DNA from 2 places in the Streptomyces laurentii genome. Region 1 is predicted to be linked to the other one. Evidence: riboswitches for the same ligand, from Rfam matches in the RefSeq annotation. Region 1 holds a riboswitch; the other holds the start of a gene.
What was found. Region 1 has a riboswitch for glycine ahead of gcvT (glycine cleavage system aminomethyltransferase GcvT). Riboswitches for the same ligand answer to the same signal wherever they lie in the genome.

Region 1 (7,868 bases):
GTACTGGGCGCCGGTGTCCTTGTCCTGGCGGACCGGGGAGGCCGAGGGCATCGCCAGCATCTGCAGGAAGTCGCCGTTGGCCTTCGGCAGCTTGAAGACGATGGTCTTCTCGTCCGGCGTGTCGATCGCCTTCAGGCCGAGCTTGTCGGCGGCCTTGTCCTTGTACGGGCCCTTGTACTCGCTCTTGGGGTCGAGCACCTGCTGGAGGTAGATCGGGCCGCCGGAGATGACGTCCTGCGCCCAGATGCGCTCGATGCCGTACTTGATGTCCTGGGCGGTGATCGGCTTGCCGTCCTCCCAGGTGATCCCGTCCTTCAGGGTGAAGGTGTAGGTCAGACCGTCGGGCGAGACCTTGCCGGTGTCGGTGGCGAGGTCGGGGACCAGCTCGGTGGAGCCGGTGCCGGGCGCGGCCTTGAAGGTGATGAGCTGGCGGGTGTAGTAGCGGGCGAAGTCCCACATGAAGCCGTAGTAACCGCGCTGCGGGTCCCACGAGTCGGCGTCCTGCGAGCCGATGAACTTCAGCTCGCCGCCCTTCTTGTCGGAGGCGTTGAGGACCTTGTTGACGCCGCCGTTGAAGGCGAGGTCGCCCGCGCCCTTGGCGTCGCCCGAGCCCTTGCCGCCGCCGCACGCGGTGGTCGCGACCATCGTGGCCGCGGCGAGCAGCGCGCCCGCGGCGATTCTGCGCCTGGAAGAGGTGTTCATCATGAGTCCGGCAACCTCCGGGTTAGGGGCGGGGCCTTTCGGGTCGGTCCGCCGAGGAAGGATCCCCCTGTCGCAACGGCAGGGGCGGGGCTTGCGTGGTGCCGCGCCGGTCGGCGCGTCGGCGAACGGTCAGCGGGAGCCCTTCGGGTCGAGCGCGTCGCGCACGCCGTCGCCGAAGAGGTTGAACGCCAGAACGGTGATGAAGATCGCGAGGCCGGGGATCACCATGAACAGCGGATCCGACTCGTAGGTGGTGACGGCCTTGGACAGCATCTGTCCCCAGGAGGCGGTGGGCGGCTTCACGCCCGCGCCGAGGAAGCTCAGCGCCGCTTCGGTGAGGATGTTGGTGGGGATCATCAGCGTCGCGTAGACGGTGATCGGGGCGATCAGGTTGGGCAGCAGCTCGCGGCGCAGGATGTAGAGCCGGCCGGCGCCCAGGCTCTGGGCGGCCTCCACGTACTCGCGGTTGCGCAGCGACAGCGTCTGACCGCGGACGATACGGCCGACGTACGGCCAGCCGAAGAAGCCGATCACCACGACGAGGGCCGCGATGCGGACGCCCGAACCGGTCAGCCCCAGCAGCTCGTTGGGCAGCACGGAGACCAGGGCGATGGTGAACAGCAGCTGCGGGAAGGCCAGCATGACGTCCATGACCCGGCTGAGCGCCGCGTCGATCCAGCCGCCGAAGTAGCCGGCGACGATGCCGAGGACGGTGCCGAGGAAGACCGCGAACACGGCCGCCAGGAAGGCGACGAGGAGCGAGATCTGCGCGCCGTAGACGATCCGGCTGAACACGTCGCGGCCGTTGACCGGCTCGACTCCCAGCAGGAACTCCGAGTTGATGCCGCCCCAGCTGCCGATCGGGGTGCCGAACAGCGGGTCGATCTGGTCCTCGTGGAACTCGTCCGGCGGGTGGCCGAGCAGGCTCACGATCACCGGGGCGAGAAGCGCGACGAGGATCAGGAAGACGACGACACAGGCGCCCGCGAGCGCGAGTTTGTCCTTCTTGAGCCGCGACCACGCGATCTGCCAGAGGGAACGGCCTTCGATGGCCTTGGCCGCCGCGCCGGGGACGGCGTCGACGGCGTCGGCCTGCTCGGCCGCACGCGTCTCCTGCTGTGGTGCCGTCATCGTGGTGAGGACCCCTCTCGGCCGCCGGGTCGCCGGCCCTTGACCGCCGCGGGTAGCGGCATGGTGGAACAACTGCTGGGTATGGGCGCGAAAGCGACCGAACACCCGGTGTTCCGGGGAGTCTTCAATGGGCCCGCGATCACCCGCCAGACCTGGCGGGGAATGGTTGCGTAACCGTGATGCGGTTCGTTGCCTTCCGTTATCCGAACGTTCCGATCACTTCAGCGGACCATCTCGGACACTATTCGACCAGATCGGACAACTACCCCAACCAGGTTGTGGCAGGCGTCAATTGGGGCGACAGGAGGGGTGGAAACGGACGATTCGGCGGGGCTGTCAGTACACGTGCGGGGCGGCGGACGCGCCGCGCGCGGGACCGGCCGGCGGATAGCCGTAACCGGGAGTGAGCGGAGCGGCTGGTGCGGCGTGCGCGTCACGGTCGTAGAACGGACGGGCGTGCGCGTGCAGCCACAAGGCGACCGGATCGTACGGATCGGACATGGCGACCGTGGAGACCGGGAGTCCGTCGGGGACGGCGCCGACCGTCTGGTGCATCATCGCCCGCGCGGCCTCGACCGCGCCCGGCGAGGAGTCGTACAGGTCCAGACCGATGGCGAGGTACGGGGAGCCGAGCGCGGGCTGCACCCAGGCGCGGCGCAGCGAGCGGACGGCCGAGGTGTGATGGGCGTTCTGTGACAGCAGGGCGTAGAACTGCGGGATCTCCAGGGACGGTTCGGACAGCCGCAGCGGTCCGGCCGGCATCCGGTCCAGACCGGTGGCGACGCGCCGCAGGTCGGCCCACGGGATGCCGACGCCGCCGCCGGGGGCGTGCGGGTTGAGCCAGATGCCCCAGCGGTCGGGGAACAGGGAGCGGGCGATCTCCAGACCGCCGACCCGTTCGTGGGCGCGGGTCCAGCCGGAGGCGGCGAGCTCCTGCGCGGAGGTGACGCAGGGCGCGTAGCCGAAGCCGTCGACCTCCATGTTCCCGTACTGGGCGTCCTGCGCTCCGGGGGTGCCCTGCCAGAGCAGCATCCAGACCTCGGAGCCGGCCAGGGCGTGCAGCAGCTGCTCGTAGGCGTCGTGACGCCCCGGTGTCACCTGCCGCAGCATGTGCTCGACCTGTCCGGCGGCAGCGGTGCCTGACGCGCTCACCCTCGGTCCCCGCCCCTCTTGTCCGTGCTGTCGGTGGTGTCGGCGTCACTGACGTCGCCGACCATGTCGTCCTTGCGGCCGTACGGAATCGCCCGGTCGGGCCTCGATCCGTGCGGCGTGAATGAGTTCAGCTTAGAGCGGGGGTCCGTCACACGGCGGCGCGCTGGAAGAAGGGGCGCACCTTCTCCAGCATCCAGTCGCCGACCGGGTCCTGGGCCACGTCCAGCAGGACGAGGTTGACCGGCCAGGCGACCTCGACCCGGCCGAGGGCGCGCCCGAGGGCCTCCAGCGGGACCGCCAGGTCGGGGTCGAGGCCGTCGACGAGCAGCACGCCGACGAACAGGGCCGGTTCGGTGCCCTCGACGCTGGCGAGGGCACGGCGGGCGGAGGTCACGACGCCGGTGGCCTCGAACTCGGCGGCGGCGGCGGCCAGGAAGTCCACCGGATCGTCCTGCCAGTCGGGCTCGAACAGGCGGACCCGGCCGCCGTTGGCCGGCCCGTCCAGCTCGGTGCGGCCGGTCCGGCACAGCTCGGCGACGGCGGGCGGGGGCAGTGGGACGCCGACGGTGCCGCCTGGGTTCACGGCGAGGCCGAGCTGCGGGGGCAGGCCGCGGGCGAAGTCACGGGCGGGGGCGACGGTGTACGACATGTGGTCGCCGACGCAGGCGCGGAACTCCTGTTCGGAGCTGAAGACGGGCACGTAGGCGGCGCCGTCCAGCTCCAGGGTGGGCAGGTCGAGGTCGGCGCTGTCGGGGCCGCCGCCGTTGGGCAGCGGCACCCAGACGGAGCTGCGGCCGAGCACCTCGACCAGGCGGCCGCCCGCGGCGGGGTTGCCGAGCGAGGCGGCCAGTACTTCCTCGAGTTCGTTGCCCGGCCACGTCACGTCCACGCTGCTCGTCGTCCCCTTCTCGCCTTCGCGGCTTCCATCCGGTCTCCAGCGCACCGCCCTCGCCCCCGGCCGGTCCGGCTTCCGCCGGGCGGTTCCGGGCGCCGAAGAGACGCCGGAGAGACGCCGGACGACGGTCCGGCGGTCGTCGGGGGATCCGTCCCCCGTCTCCCGCCGCACGCCCGGACGGTCCCGGCCGCCCCGGCCGTTTCGAACACACGGTGCGTCAGCACCTTAACGGCGCGCCGGGGCCGCCGGGGCAGGAAGGGGTGCGGGCTTCGTCACGCGATGTCCTGGAACCCGATCCTCCGCAGGACGTCGGCCGCCTCCCGGTCGAGCAGGGTGACCGACGCGCAGCCGCGCGGCAGGGCGCCCGTCTCGGCGGTGCGGACCAGCCGGCCGACGGCCCGGCGGTGCCGGGCGAAGGCGTAGCCGGACACGGTACGGCCGCGGTCCCGCTGGCCCGCCAGGGCGGTGTCCGGGTCGACGTCGAGCAGGATCAGGTGCAGGCCGGCGCCGCGCCGGCGGGCCGCGCGGGCGAGCCAGCCGCGCACCCAGGACTGGGTGCCGCAGTCGTGGACGACCACCCCGGCGCCGGCCCGCACGGCGCGGCGGAGCCCGGCGTAGTGGGCGAGGCGCGCGAACGGGCGGTAGAGGGCGTACGGCAGGAAGCGGGGCAGCCGGGCCTCCCAGCGCTCCCGGGTGTCCTGGGAGTCGACGGCCCGGCCGCCGGCGACCCGGCCCATGAGCGTGGACTTGCCGGCGCCGGGCAGCCCGGAGACCACCACGACGTCGCCGCGCGCGAAGGTGAGGACGCGGGGGCCGTGCCCGCCGCGCCCGCGCAGGTCCCGCAGGAACCGGCCGCGCCGCCGGGTGCGGGCCCGGGCTCTGTCCCGTACCGCCTCGCGCGCCTGGCCGCGGCCCCGGTCGTGCCCCCGGTCGTGCCGTTGGCCGCAGGCCCGGTCCCGGGCCTGGTCGGGGGCGGCGACCCCGCCGGGAAGAGCCCCGGCGACCGCCCGCCGCACCGGTATGCCGGTGTTCGCCACATATGGTCCGGTGTGCCGGATCGTCATCGCCATCTCCCCCTGTCGGGCGTGCCGGAACCCCGATCGGGCCCGCCAGGACCCTGCCCACAAAGTGTAAAGAAATGGTAATGGGGCACAAGTGATTTGCCGGGCGGACCCGCCGTGCAATGATGAGCGCGCCACTCGCTCGCACGAGCGCGCACCCGCGCCACCAGCGCGTACAACCGCATACCGGCCGCTCGAATCCGCGCGGGAGAGTCCCGGGGCATCCGCACACACCGTGCGCGTGCGCCGGGCGCCGAAGGAGCAAGTACCTCCCTTGAATCTCTCAGGCCCCGTACCGCGCGGACGAGGCAGATCTGAAAAGCGGGACGCGGCGTCGCGTCCCCACCCAAGGTGCAAGCCGGGGACGTCCTCGGTGAACCTCTCAGGTTCCATGACAGATGGGGAGGATGTCCTCACCGTCATGCACGTCGTGCGCCCCGCACGCCTGGGACCCGGGAGCCACCCATGAGTACTGCCCCCCGCCTGACCGCCCTCGACGCGACGCATCGCTCGCTCGGCGCGACCATGACCGACTTCGCGGGCTGGGACATGCCGCTGCGCTACGGCAGCGAGCGCGAGGAGCACACCGCGGTCCGCACCAAGGCCGGCCTGTTCGACCTGTCCCACATGGGAGAGATCACCGTCACCGGCCCCGAGGCCGTGCGCTTCCTCGACTACGCGCTGGTCGGCAACATCTCCACGGTGGGCAACGGCCGCGCCCGCTACACGATGATCTGCCGTGAGGACGGCGGCATCCTGGACGACCTGATCGTCTACCGCCTCGGCGAGACCGAGGCCCCCGAGTACATGGTCGTCGCGAACGCCTCCAACGCCCAGGTCGTGCTCGACGCGCTGACCGAGCGCGTGGCCGGCTTCGACGCCGAGGTCCGCGACGACCGCGACGCGTACGCCCTGCTCGCCGTCCAGGGCCCCGAGTCCGCCGGCATCCTGGCCAAGCTCACCGACGCCGACCTGGACGGTCTGAAGTACTACGCGGGCCTGCCCGGCACCGTCGCCGGCGTGCCCGCGCTGATCGCCCGTACCGGCTACACCGGCGAGGACGGCTTCGAGCTCTTCCTGAAGCCGGAGCACGCCGAGGGCGTGTGGCAGGCGCTGACCGAGGCGGGCGCGGACGCCGGCCTGGTCCCGTGCGGCCTGTCCTGCCGCGACACGCTGCGCCTGGAGGCGGGCATGCCGCTGTACGGGCACGAGCTGACCACCGGCCTCACGCCGTTCGACGCCGGCCTCGGCCGGGTCGTCAAGTTCGAGAAGACCACGAACGAGGGCCGTTTCGTCGGCCGCGAGGCGCTGGAGAAGGCCGCCGAGCGCGCCGAGGCCGCCCCGCCGCGCAAGCTGGTCGGCCTGATCGCCGAGGGCCGCCGGGTGCCCCGCGCGGGCATGTCCGTGGTCGTGGCCGGCGAGGTCGTCGGCGAGGTCACCTCCGGCGCCCCGTCCCCGACCCTCGGCAAGCCGATCGCCATGGCCTACGTGGACGCCGCGCACGCCCAGGCCGGCACGGCGGGCGTCGGCATCGACATCCGCGGCACCCACGAGCCGTACGAGGTCGTGGCGCTGCCGTTCTACAAGCGCGAGAAGTAGGCCGCGGGTCGCCTCGCGCGCGTACGTCCGGGCATCCGTCCGGACCGGGCGCCCGGCCTTCGCCCCGCGCCCCCGGCGTACGCCGGTGAGGTGATTCGTCTCACCTTCCGTCTCATCCCGTAAGACCCCCGTTCATCCGCACTCCCCCGATCCAGGAGAATCACGCCATGAGCAACCCCCAGGAGCTTCGCTACAGCAAGGAGCACGAGTGGCTGTCGGCCGTCGAGGACGGCGTCGCCACGATCGGCATCACGGAGTTCGCGGCGAACGCCCTCGGCGACGTCGTGTACGCCCAGCTGCCGGAGGTCGGTGACACCGTGACCGCCGGCGAGACCTGCGGCGAGCTGGAGTCGACCAAGTCGGTCAGCGACCTGTTCTCCCCGGTCACGGGCGAGGTCGTCGCCGCGAACCAGGACGTCGTCGACGACCCGTCCCTGGTGAACTCGGCTCCGTTCGAGGGTGGCTGGCTCTTCAAGGTACGCGTCGCGGAGGAGCCGAAGGACCTGCTCTCCGCCGCCGAGTACACCGAGCTCTCCGGCAACTAAGGATCTCTCGATGTCGCTTCTGAACACTCCCCTCCACGAGCTGGACCCGGACGTCGCCGCCGCCGTCGACGCCGAGCTCCGCCGTCAGCAGAACACCCTCGAGATGATCGCCTCGGAGAACTTCGCTCCGGTCGCGGTCATGGAGGCCCAGGGTTCGGTCCTCACCAACAAGTACGCCGAGGGCTACCCGGGCCGCCGCTACTACGGCGGCTGCGAGCACGTCGACGTGGCCGAGCAGATCGCGATCGACCGGATCAAGGAGCTGTTCGGCGCCGAGTACGCCAACGTGCAGCCGCACTCCGGCGCGTCCGCCAACCAGGCCGCCCTGTTCGCGATCGCCCAGCCGGGCGACACGATCCTCGGCCTGGACCTGGCCCACGGCGGCCACCTCACCCACGGCATGCGCCTGAACTTCTCGGGCAAGCAGTTCGACGTGGTCGCGTACCACGTGGACGACCAGGGCCGGGTCGACATGGCCGAGGTCGAGCGCCTCGCCAAGGAGCACCGCCCCAAGGTGATCATCGCGGGCTGGTCCGCCTACCCGCGTCAGCTGGACTTCGCCGAGTTCCGCCGGATCGCCGACGAGGTCGAGGCCTACCTGTGGGTCGACATGGCCCACTTCGCGGGTCTGGTCGCGGCCGGTCTGCACCCGAACCCGGTCGCGTACGCGGACGTGGTCACCTCCACCACGCACAAGACGCTCGGTGGCCCGCGCGGCGGCATCATCCTGGCGAAGAAGGAGTTCGCGAAGAAGCTGAACTCCTCGGTCTTCCCCGGTTTCCA
Region 2 (7,868 bases), on a different contig from region 1:
TGGTGTCGTTCCTGTCGAACGTGGTGGTGGCGGCGCTGATCGTCTTCCTCGGCGACAAGCTGGGCGTCGGCGCGCAGCTGTCGACCGGCGTGGTGGTCGTGCTCGGCATCCGGATCTTCTCCAACGCGGCCGCCATCCGGCGGCACGTCTTCCGGGCGTGACGGCGATGAACGAGACCGACGCGACGGACGAGACCGGCACGGCCGGCGAGAACGGCGAGAACGCGCCGGCGCCCGTGGGCGGCGAGAGCGGCGGGAAGGCCCGGGCCGCCGGCAACGGTGCCGACGCCGTGAACGGCACGGGGGCCGAGGGGGCCCGGATGCCGGACGAGAGCCCGGCGCCGCGGCGTACCCCGCCGCACCTCGCGCAGCGGGCCCAGCCCCTGCCCGAGCCGCGCCCCGCGCAGCAGCCCCCGAGGATCCCGCCGCAGCCCCTGCCCGACCCCGGCACGGCCGGCCGGCAGCGGCTGGTGGCCGCGCTCTGGCCGCCGCGGGTCACCCGGGCCCAACTCGTCGTCGCGCTGCTGCTGTTCGTCCTCGGCCTCGGCCTCGCCATCCAGGTCCGGTCGACCAGCGACAACAGCGCGCTGCGCGGCGCCCGCCAGGAGGACCTGGTGCGGATCCTCGACGAGCTCGACGACCGCACCCAGCGCCTGGAGGACGAGAAGACCCGCCTGGAGAAGCAGCGGTCCGAGCTGGAGTCCAGTTCGGACCAGGCCGAGGAGGCGCGCAAGCAGACCCGGGAGAAGGAGCGTCAGCTCGGCATCCTGGCCGGTACCGTCGCCGCCGAGGGCCCCGGGATCACGCTGACGATCACGGACGCCGCCGGCGCCGTGGAGTCGGACATGCTCCTGGACGCCATCCAGGAGCTGCGGGCGGCCGGCGCGGAGGCGATCCAGGTCAACGACGTGCGCGTGGTGGCCGACAGCTTTTTCTCGGGCAGTGGACGCGATATGCGAATCGATGGAACGGTGATAGCCGCTCCGTACGTCTTCAAGGTCATCGGGAAGCCGGAGGATCTCGAGCCCGCGCTCAACATCCCCGGCGGCATTGTTCAGACACTGGAGAAGGAGCAGGCCACGGCCGCGGTGGAGCGTTCGGAGAAGATCGTCGTCGACGCCTTGCGGCCTGCGAAGCGGCCTGACTACGCTCAGTCGTCCTCGCAGTGAGGCGGGGGGTGATGACGGTGACACGGCAAGGTCGAGACCTTGCGGGGGGTCGCCGCACCACACTGGTGGTGCGTGATGGAAACTGTCGGGAGGATACGGACGTTGTCCAGGTGTCCGGGTCGGCAGGTGTGTTGAGTCAGGGTTCGTCCTGCCCCACGGGCGGGTCTGTTTCGGTCAAGGGGAATCGCCCGTGAAGTTGTTTGCGAAGTTGTTCGGCAAGAGCGGACGCGAGGACGGCGGCAACGCCAGGCATCGCGCGTCGCGTCACGCCCAGAACGAGGAGCAGGGCGCGGAGCGCCCGCTCTTCCGTGACGAGGTCGCTGGTCAGGGCGGTGACATTTCGGGCGCGCAGGGCGCGTCTTCTGTTGACCCTGCCGGTGCCGCGCGCATAGGTTTCGGGGAAGCATCAACCTCGAGTACGGGTGGAGGGTCCACCCCCGACCCGTACGCGACCCAGACCTCCGCGGGTCAGCCGCGGCCGGAGGGCGCGTCCATGGTGTGTACGAGGTGCGGTCACCGCAATACGGCGGACAGCCGCTTCTGCTCCCACTGCGGTGCGCCGCTGCGGGCCGGGGCGGTGCCGGAGCGGGCGTCCGAGACGACCTCGACGATCTCCATCTCGGGACTCGAGGCGTATGACGCGGAGGTGACGGGCCAGATCCCGGCCCTGTCGCCCGAGGCCCTGGCGGCCGTCGAGGCGCTGCCGTCCGGTGCGGCGCTGCTCATCGTGCGCCGCGGCCCGAACTCGGGCAGCCGCTTCCTGCTGGACGGCGAGCTGACCACGGCCGGCCGCCACCCGCAGAGCGACATCTTCCTCGACGACGTGACGGTGTCGCGTCGGCACGTGGAATTCCGGCGTCAGCAGGACGGCACGTTCCAGGTGGCCGATGTCGGCAGTCTCAACGGCACCTACGTCAACCGTGAGCCGATCGACTCGGTCGTGGTCGCCAACGGTGACGAGGTGCAGATCGGCAAGTACCGGCTCGTGTTCTTCGCGAGCCAGCGGGGCATGTGACGCCCCGGAGAACCTTCAGGGAAGGTCCATGGTGCGTACAGCGTCGGGCGGTGCCGGCTTCGGCACCGCCGCCGCGGGCGACGGTCTCGTCAGCATCGGCACGGTGCTGACGAGGCTGCGCGACGAGTTTCCCGAAGTGACCATTTCCAAGATCAGGTTCCTGGAGGCCGAAGGGCTCGTGGAGCCCCGGCGGACGGCCTCCGGCTACCGCAAGTTCAGTCCGCAGGACGTGGAGCGGCTCGCCCAGATCCTGCGGATGCAGCGGGACCACTACCTCCCGCTGCGGGTGATCCGCGAACATCTGGACGCCCTCGCCCGCGGCGAGCAGATCGCGCTGCCCGCCCCGGGCCGGCCCAGGGACCTGCTCGACGGGTCCTGGGAGACGGACGGTGAGCGCCCGACCGCGGCGCGTCTGGGCCGGGCCGAGCTCCTCGCCGCGGCGGAGGTGACCGAGGCCGAGCTCGCCGAGTGGGAGTCGTACGGTCTGATCGCCCCGCTCGAAGGCGGCGGCGGGTACGACGCGGAGACCGTCACCGTCGCCAAACTCGTGGCGGAACTGGGGAGATTCGGCCTGGAGCCGCGCCATCTGCGGGCCGTGAAAGCCGCCGCCGACCGCGAGGCCGGACTGATCGAGACGAGGGTGGCGCCGCTGCGGCGGCACCGCAACCCCCAGACCAGAGCCCACGCGGAGGCCACCGCCAAGGAGCTCGCCGGCCTCTCGGTCCGGCTCCACGCGGCACTGGTCCAGACCGCGCTCGGGATCCGCCCGCAGTGACCCCGGACCGTCCCGACTACCCAAACCGGTCGGGCACGGCCTAGGGTTGCTGTGTGAACGAGCTCGACGTTGTGGGTGTCCGGGTGGAAATGCCCTCCAACCAGCCGATCGTGCTCCTGCGTGAAGTGGGAGGCGACCGGTACCTCCCCATCTGGATCGGACCGGGTGAGGCGACCGCGATCGCCTTCGCCCAGCAGGGCATGGCCCCGGCCAGGCCGCTGACGCACGACCTTTTCAAGGACGTGCTGGAAGCCGTGGGACAGGAGCTCACCGAAGTCCGCATCACGGATCTGCGGGACGGGGTCTTCTACGCCGAGCTGGTCTTCGCCAGCGGCGTCGAGGTCAGCGCCCGGCCCTCCGACGCGATAGCGCTGGCGCTGCGCACCGGCACGCCCATCTACGGCAGTGACGGCGTGCTGGACGACGCGGGCATCGCGATCCCGGACGAGCAGGAGGACGAGGTGGAGAAGTTCCGCGAGTTCCTCGACCAGATCTCGCCCGAGGACTTCGGAAGCGGCAACCAGTAGGGCGACCTGACGGATCAGGAGCCGGGTTCCGGACGGGATCCGGCGGCGCCGCCGCCCGGGAGTGTCGCGGACATTCGAGTAGCCTTTCCCCGCGGAGCGGTACGCAAAACCACTCTCAGGGTGATTATCACTCGGCGTGCCGAGTGTGGCGATCGTTGACGCACCCCGAGTGACTGCCTACCTTCGTGTGGGCAGGTCAAGGACGGAGGGTCGGCGTGATGAGCAGCGGCGACGGTACGGCAGAGGGCTTCCGGGGGCACGCGCTGGGGGAGCCGGGGCCGTATCCGCTTCACAGCAGGGTGGGCGGCCTCGGGACCGACACGGACACGCGGCCGGCGGTCGGCTCGGACGCCGTCGGCTATCGCGGCCCCACGGCCTGCGCGGCGGCCGGGATCACCTATCGGCAGCTGGACTACTGGGCGCGCACCGGGCTTGTCGAGCCGAGCGTGCGGCCCGCGTACGGATCCGGGACGCAGCGGCTCTACAGCTTCCGGGACGTCGTCGTCCTCAAGATCGTCAAGCGTTTCCTGGACACCGGGGTCGCGCTCCAGAACATCCGGGCGGCGGTGCAGCATCTGCGGGCCCGCGGTTTCCGCGATCTGGAGCGGATGACGCTGATGAGCGACGGCGCGACCGTCTACGAGTGCGCGTCCCCGGACGAGGTCGTCGACCTGCTCCAGGGCGGGCAGGGCGTCTTCGGCATCGCCGTGGGCGTGGTGTGGCGGGACGTCGAGGCGGCGCTCTCGCAGCTGCACGGCGAGCGCGTCGACACCGGCGAGACGCTGGTCGGGCACAATCCCGCGGACGAGCTGGCGCGCCGGCGCCGCGACAAGGCCGTCTGACCTCTGCCCCCGACTCCGGCCCCCGCATCGGCCCGTACGTGCGTACGAGCCGATTGTCAGTGGCGTAGGGCAGCATCGGAACCGTGAGAGCCGCGCCCACGATCCTGCATCTCGACATGGATGCCTTCTTCGCCGCCGCCGAGCAGGCGTCGAAGCCCAGTCTGCGCGGAAAACCCGTGGTCGTGGGCGGCCTCGGGCCGCGCGGTGTGGTCGCCACCGCGTCGTACGAGGCGCGTCGCTTCGGGGTGCATTCGGCGATGCCCATGGGGCAGGCCCGGCGGCTCGCCCCGAACGCGGCGTACCTGGTGCCGCGCTTCGCCTTCTACCGGGCGATCAGCGGGCAGGTCATGGAACTCCTCGGCCGGCTCTCCCCGCTCGTCGAGCCGCTGAGCCTGGACGAGGCCTTCGTCGACCTGGAGGCCGGGGGCGTGGCCGACGACAGCGCGGGCGCCCGGGAGGCCGGGGAGCGGCTGCGGCGGGACATCCTGACGACGACCGGCCTGACCGGCTCGGTCGGCCTGGCCGGCTCCAAGATGCTCGCGAAGATCGCCTCCGAAGAGGCCAAGCCGGACGGGCTGGTGCTGATCGAGCCGGGCACCGAGCGGGAACTGCTCGGGCCGCGGTCGGTACGGATCATCCCCGGGGTCGGCCCGGCCACCGGCGAGCATCTGCGGCGGGCCGGGATCGGCACCGTCGCCGAGGTGGTGGAGGCGGGGGAGGACGAGCTGGTACGGCTCCTGGGGCGGGCGCACGGCACCTCGCTGTACGCGATGGCGCTCGGGCGTGACGACCGGCCGGTGGTGGCCGAGCGGGACGCCAAGTCGGTGTCGGTGGAGGACACCTTCGACGTGGACCTGCACGACCGGCTGCGGATCCGGCTGGAGGTCGAGCGGCTGGCCGAGCGCTGCGTGGCGCGGCTGCGCGGGTCGGGGCACTCGGGGCGGACGATCGTCCTGAAGGTGCGGCGGTACGACTTCTCCACGCTGACCCGTTCCGAGACGCTGCGCGGGCCCACGGACGATCCGGTGGTGGTCCGGGACGCGGCGGCGCGGCTGCTGGACCTGGTGGACACCACGGGCGGGGTGCGGCTGCTGGGCGTCGGTGTCAGCGGGCTCGCGGACTACACCCAGGAGGACCTGTTCGCGCAGGCCGAGGCGGAGGCCGTGGCCGTGGCCGAGGCGGGGGCGGAAGCGGCGGCGGACGCCACCGCGGTTGCCGAGGCCGGTACGGAGGCGGCGGAACGGGCCGCGGAGACGGGGCCCCAGGCGCCGGCCGCCGCGCCGCCCGCGGCCACGGAGACCACGGAGCGGCACTGGGCGCCCGGCAACGACGTACGGCATGCCGTGTACGGGCCCGGCTGGGTGCAGGGCAGCGGCGTCGGGCGGGTCACCGTCCGCTTCGAGGAACCCTGCTCCGCGCCGGGCCGCGTCCGCACCTTCGTCGTCGGCGACCCGGACCTGGAACCGGCCGATCCGCTCCCGCTCGTCCCGGGCGGAGCAACGGTTTCGACCGCTTAGACCGGCCGGGTGACGTGTGCCGTCAGGCCTCCTCCTGGCCCGCCAGACGGCCGAAGTCGTGCTCCACGACGGCCGGGGGCGCGGGGGGCAGGGTCAGGTTGTAGTGACGGTAGAGCTGAAGCTCCTGTTCGGGGGAGAGATGCCGGCCGACCCCGAAGTCGGGGGCGTCCTTGATCAGGGTGCGCTCGTAGGGGATATGGAGGCCGTCCGCCACCAGTTCGCTGGGTTCCAGCGGGACGAAGGCGTCCCGGCTGAAGAGTCCGGTGCGTACGGCGGCCCATTCGGGGACTCCGGTCGCGTCGTCCAGGTACACCTCGTCCACAGTGCCGATCTTGTGCCCGTTCCGGTCGAACGCCTTGCGGCCGATCAGGCTGCGCGGATCGATGTCGGTCTGCACGGTCCCTCCAACTGGTCGCAACTGCTCTGCAACACTACGAAAGGGCACATCTCGGATGTCGGCCACTTGAGCGATGGGGGAAGCATCCGCGCTGGTAGGCTGGTTATGGCTGTCGACCCCACGCGGGAGAGTCCTCCGGAGAACCATTCGGAGGCGCCGAAGGAGCAACTCCTCCCCGGAATCTCTCAGGCCCCTGTACCGCGCGGACGAGGTCACTCTGGAAAGCAGGGCGGACGTCGGACGGCATCCGCTCTCACCGACGGTGAAAGCCGGTCTTCCGCGAGGCGGGCCGGTGAAGCTCTCAGGTCAGATGACAGAGGGGGAGGTCGTCCGGGCAACCGCGCCGCGGTGCCCCTCGCAGGTCGTGACGACCAGGAGGCCCCCGTACATGACCGCCAACCGCACTCCGCTCTCCGAGCTCGAGCAGGGCATCCCCTTCGAGCAGCGGCACATCGGACCCGACGCCGAGGCGCGGGCCAAGATGCTCGCCCAGGTCGGTTACGGATCCCTCGACGAGCTCACGGCCGCCGCCGTGCCGGACGTCATCAAGAACACCGAGGCGCTGGCCCTCCCGGCCGCCCGCACCGAGGCCGAGGTACTGGCCGAGCTGCGCACCCTGGCCGACCGCAACCAGGTCGTCACCCCGATGATCGGCCTCGGCTACTACGGCACCTTCACCCCGCCGGTGATCCTCCGCAACGTGATGGAGAACCCGGCCTGGTACACCGCCTACACGCCGTACCAGCCGGAGATCTCCCAGGGCCGCCTGGAGGCCCTGCTCAACTTCCAGACCATGGTCGCCGACCTGACCGGCCTGCCGACCTCCGGCGCCTCGCTGCTCGACGAGGGCACCGCGGCCGCCGAGGCCATGGCGCTGTCCCGCCGTGTCGGCAAGGTCAAGAACGGTGTCTTCCTGGTCGACGCCGACGCGCTGCCGCAGACCGTCGCCGTCATCCGGACCCGCGCCGAGCCGACCGGTGTCGAGGTCGTCGTCGCCGACCTCTCCGCCGGTATCCCGGCCGAGATCGCCGAGCGCGGCGTCTTCGGCGTGCTCCTGCAGTACCCGGGCGCCTCCGGTGCCATCCGGGACATCAAGCCGGTCGTCGACCAGGCCCACGAGCTCGGCGCGATCGTCACCGTCGCCGCCGACCTGCTCGCGCTGACCCTGCTCGCCTCGCCCGGCTCCCTCGGCGCCGACATCGCGGTCGGCACCACCCAGCGCTTCGGCGTCCCGATGGGCTTCGGCGGCCCGCACGCCGGCTACATGGCCGTCCAGGCCAAGCACGCCCGCTCGCTGCCCGGCCGTCTCGTCGGCGTCTCCGTCGACGCCGACGGCAATAAGGCGTACCGCCTGGCGCTGCAGACCCGTGAGCAGCACATCCGCCGCGAGAAGGCCACCAGTAACATCTGCACCGCGCAGGTGCTGCTCGCCGTCATGGCCGGCATGTACGCCGTCTACCACGGCCCCGAGGGCCTGAAGCAGATCGCGCAGCGCACGCACCGCTACGCCGCGATCCTCGCGGCCGGCCTGCGGGCCGGCGGCGTGCAGCTGACCCAGGGCGCCTTCTTCGACACGCTCACCGCCCGGGTGCCCGGCCGCGCCGACGAGATCGTCGCCGCCGCCCTG

Region 2: another riboswitch for glycine. It lies ahead of gcvP (aminomethyl-transferring glycine dehydrogenase); the one in region 1 lies ahead of gcvT (glycine cleavage system aminomethyltransferase GcvT).

What each region holds. Positions count from the first base shown of each region.
Region 1 is NZ_JBEYHT010000075.1:25,683-33,550, forward strand. Features, by position in the region: gene ABZ693_RS31715 (ABC transporter substrate-binding protein) at 1-702, opposite strand, end outside; gene ABZ693_RS31720 (ABC transporter permease) at 832-1,833, opposite strand; gene ABZ693_RS31725 (enhanced serine sensitivity protein SseB C-terminal domain-containing protein) at 2,170-2,985, opposite strand; gene ABZ693_RS31730 (enhanced serine sensitivity protein SseB) at 3,134-3,874, opposite strand; gene ABZ693_RS31735 (AAA family ATPase) at 4,153-4,944, opposite strand; glycine riboswitch at 5,137-5,249, shown strand; glycine riboswitch at 5,250-5,349, shown strand; gene gcvT (glycine cleavage system aminomethyltransferase GcvT) at 5,407-6,540, shown strand; gene gcvH (glycine cleavage system protein GcvH) at 6,708-7,085, shown strand; gene glyA (serine hydroxymethyltransferase) at 7,096-7,868, shown strand, end outside.
Region 2 is NZ_JBEYHT010000089.1:12,835-20,702, reverse strand. Features, by position in the region: gene ABZ693_RS33710 (small basic family protein) at 1-161, shown strand, start outside; gene ABZ693_RS33705 (DUF881 domain-containing protein) at 320-1,168, shown strand; gene ABZ693_RS36225 (FHA domain-containing protein) at 1,251-2,183, shown strand; gene ftsR (transcriptional regulator FtsR) at 2,212-2,958, shown strand; gene ABZ693_RS33690 (bifunctional nuclease family protein) at 3,012-3,485, shown strand; gene ABZ693_RS33685 (MerR family transcriptional regulator) at 3,704-4,327, shown strand; gene ABZ693_RS33680 (DNA polymerase IV) at 4,411-5,844, shown strand; gene ABZ693_RS33675 (PRC-barrel domain-containing protein) at 5,867-6,241, opposite strand; glycine riboswitch at 6,355-6,452, shown strand; gene gcvP (aminomethyl-transferring glycine dehydrogenase) at 6,630-7,868, shown strand, end outside.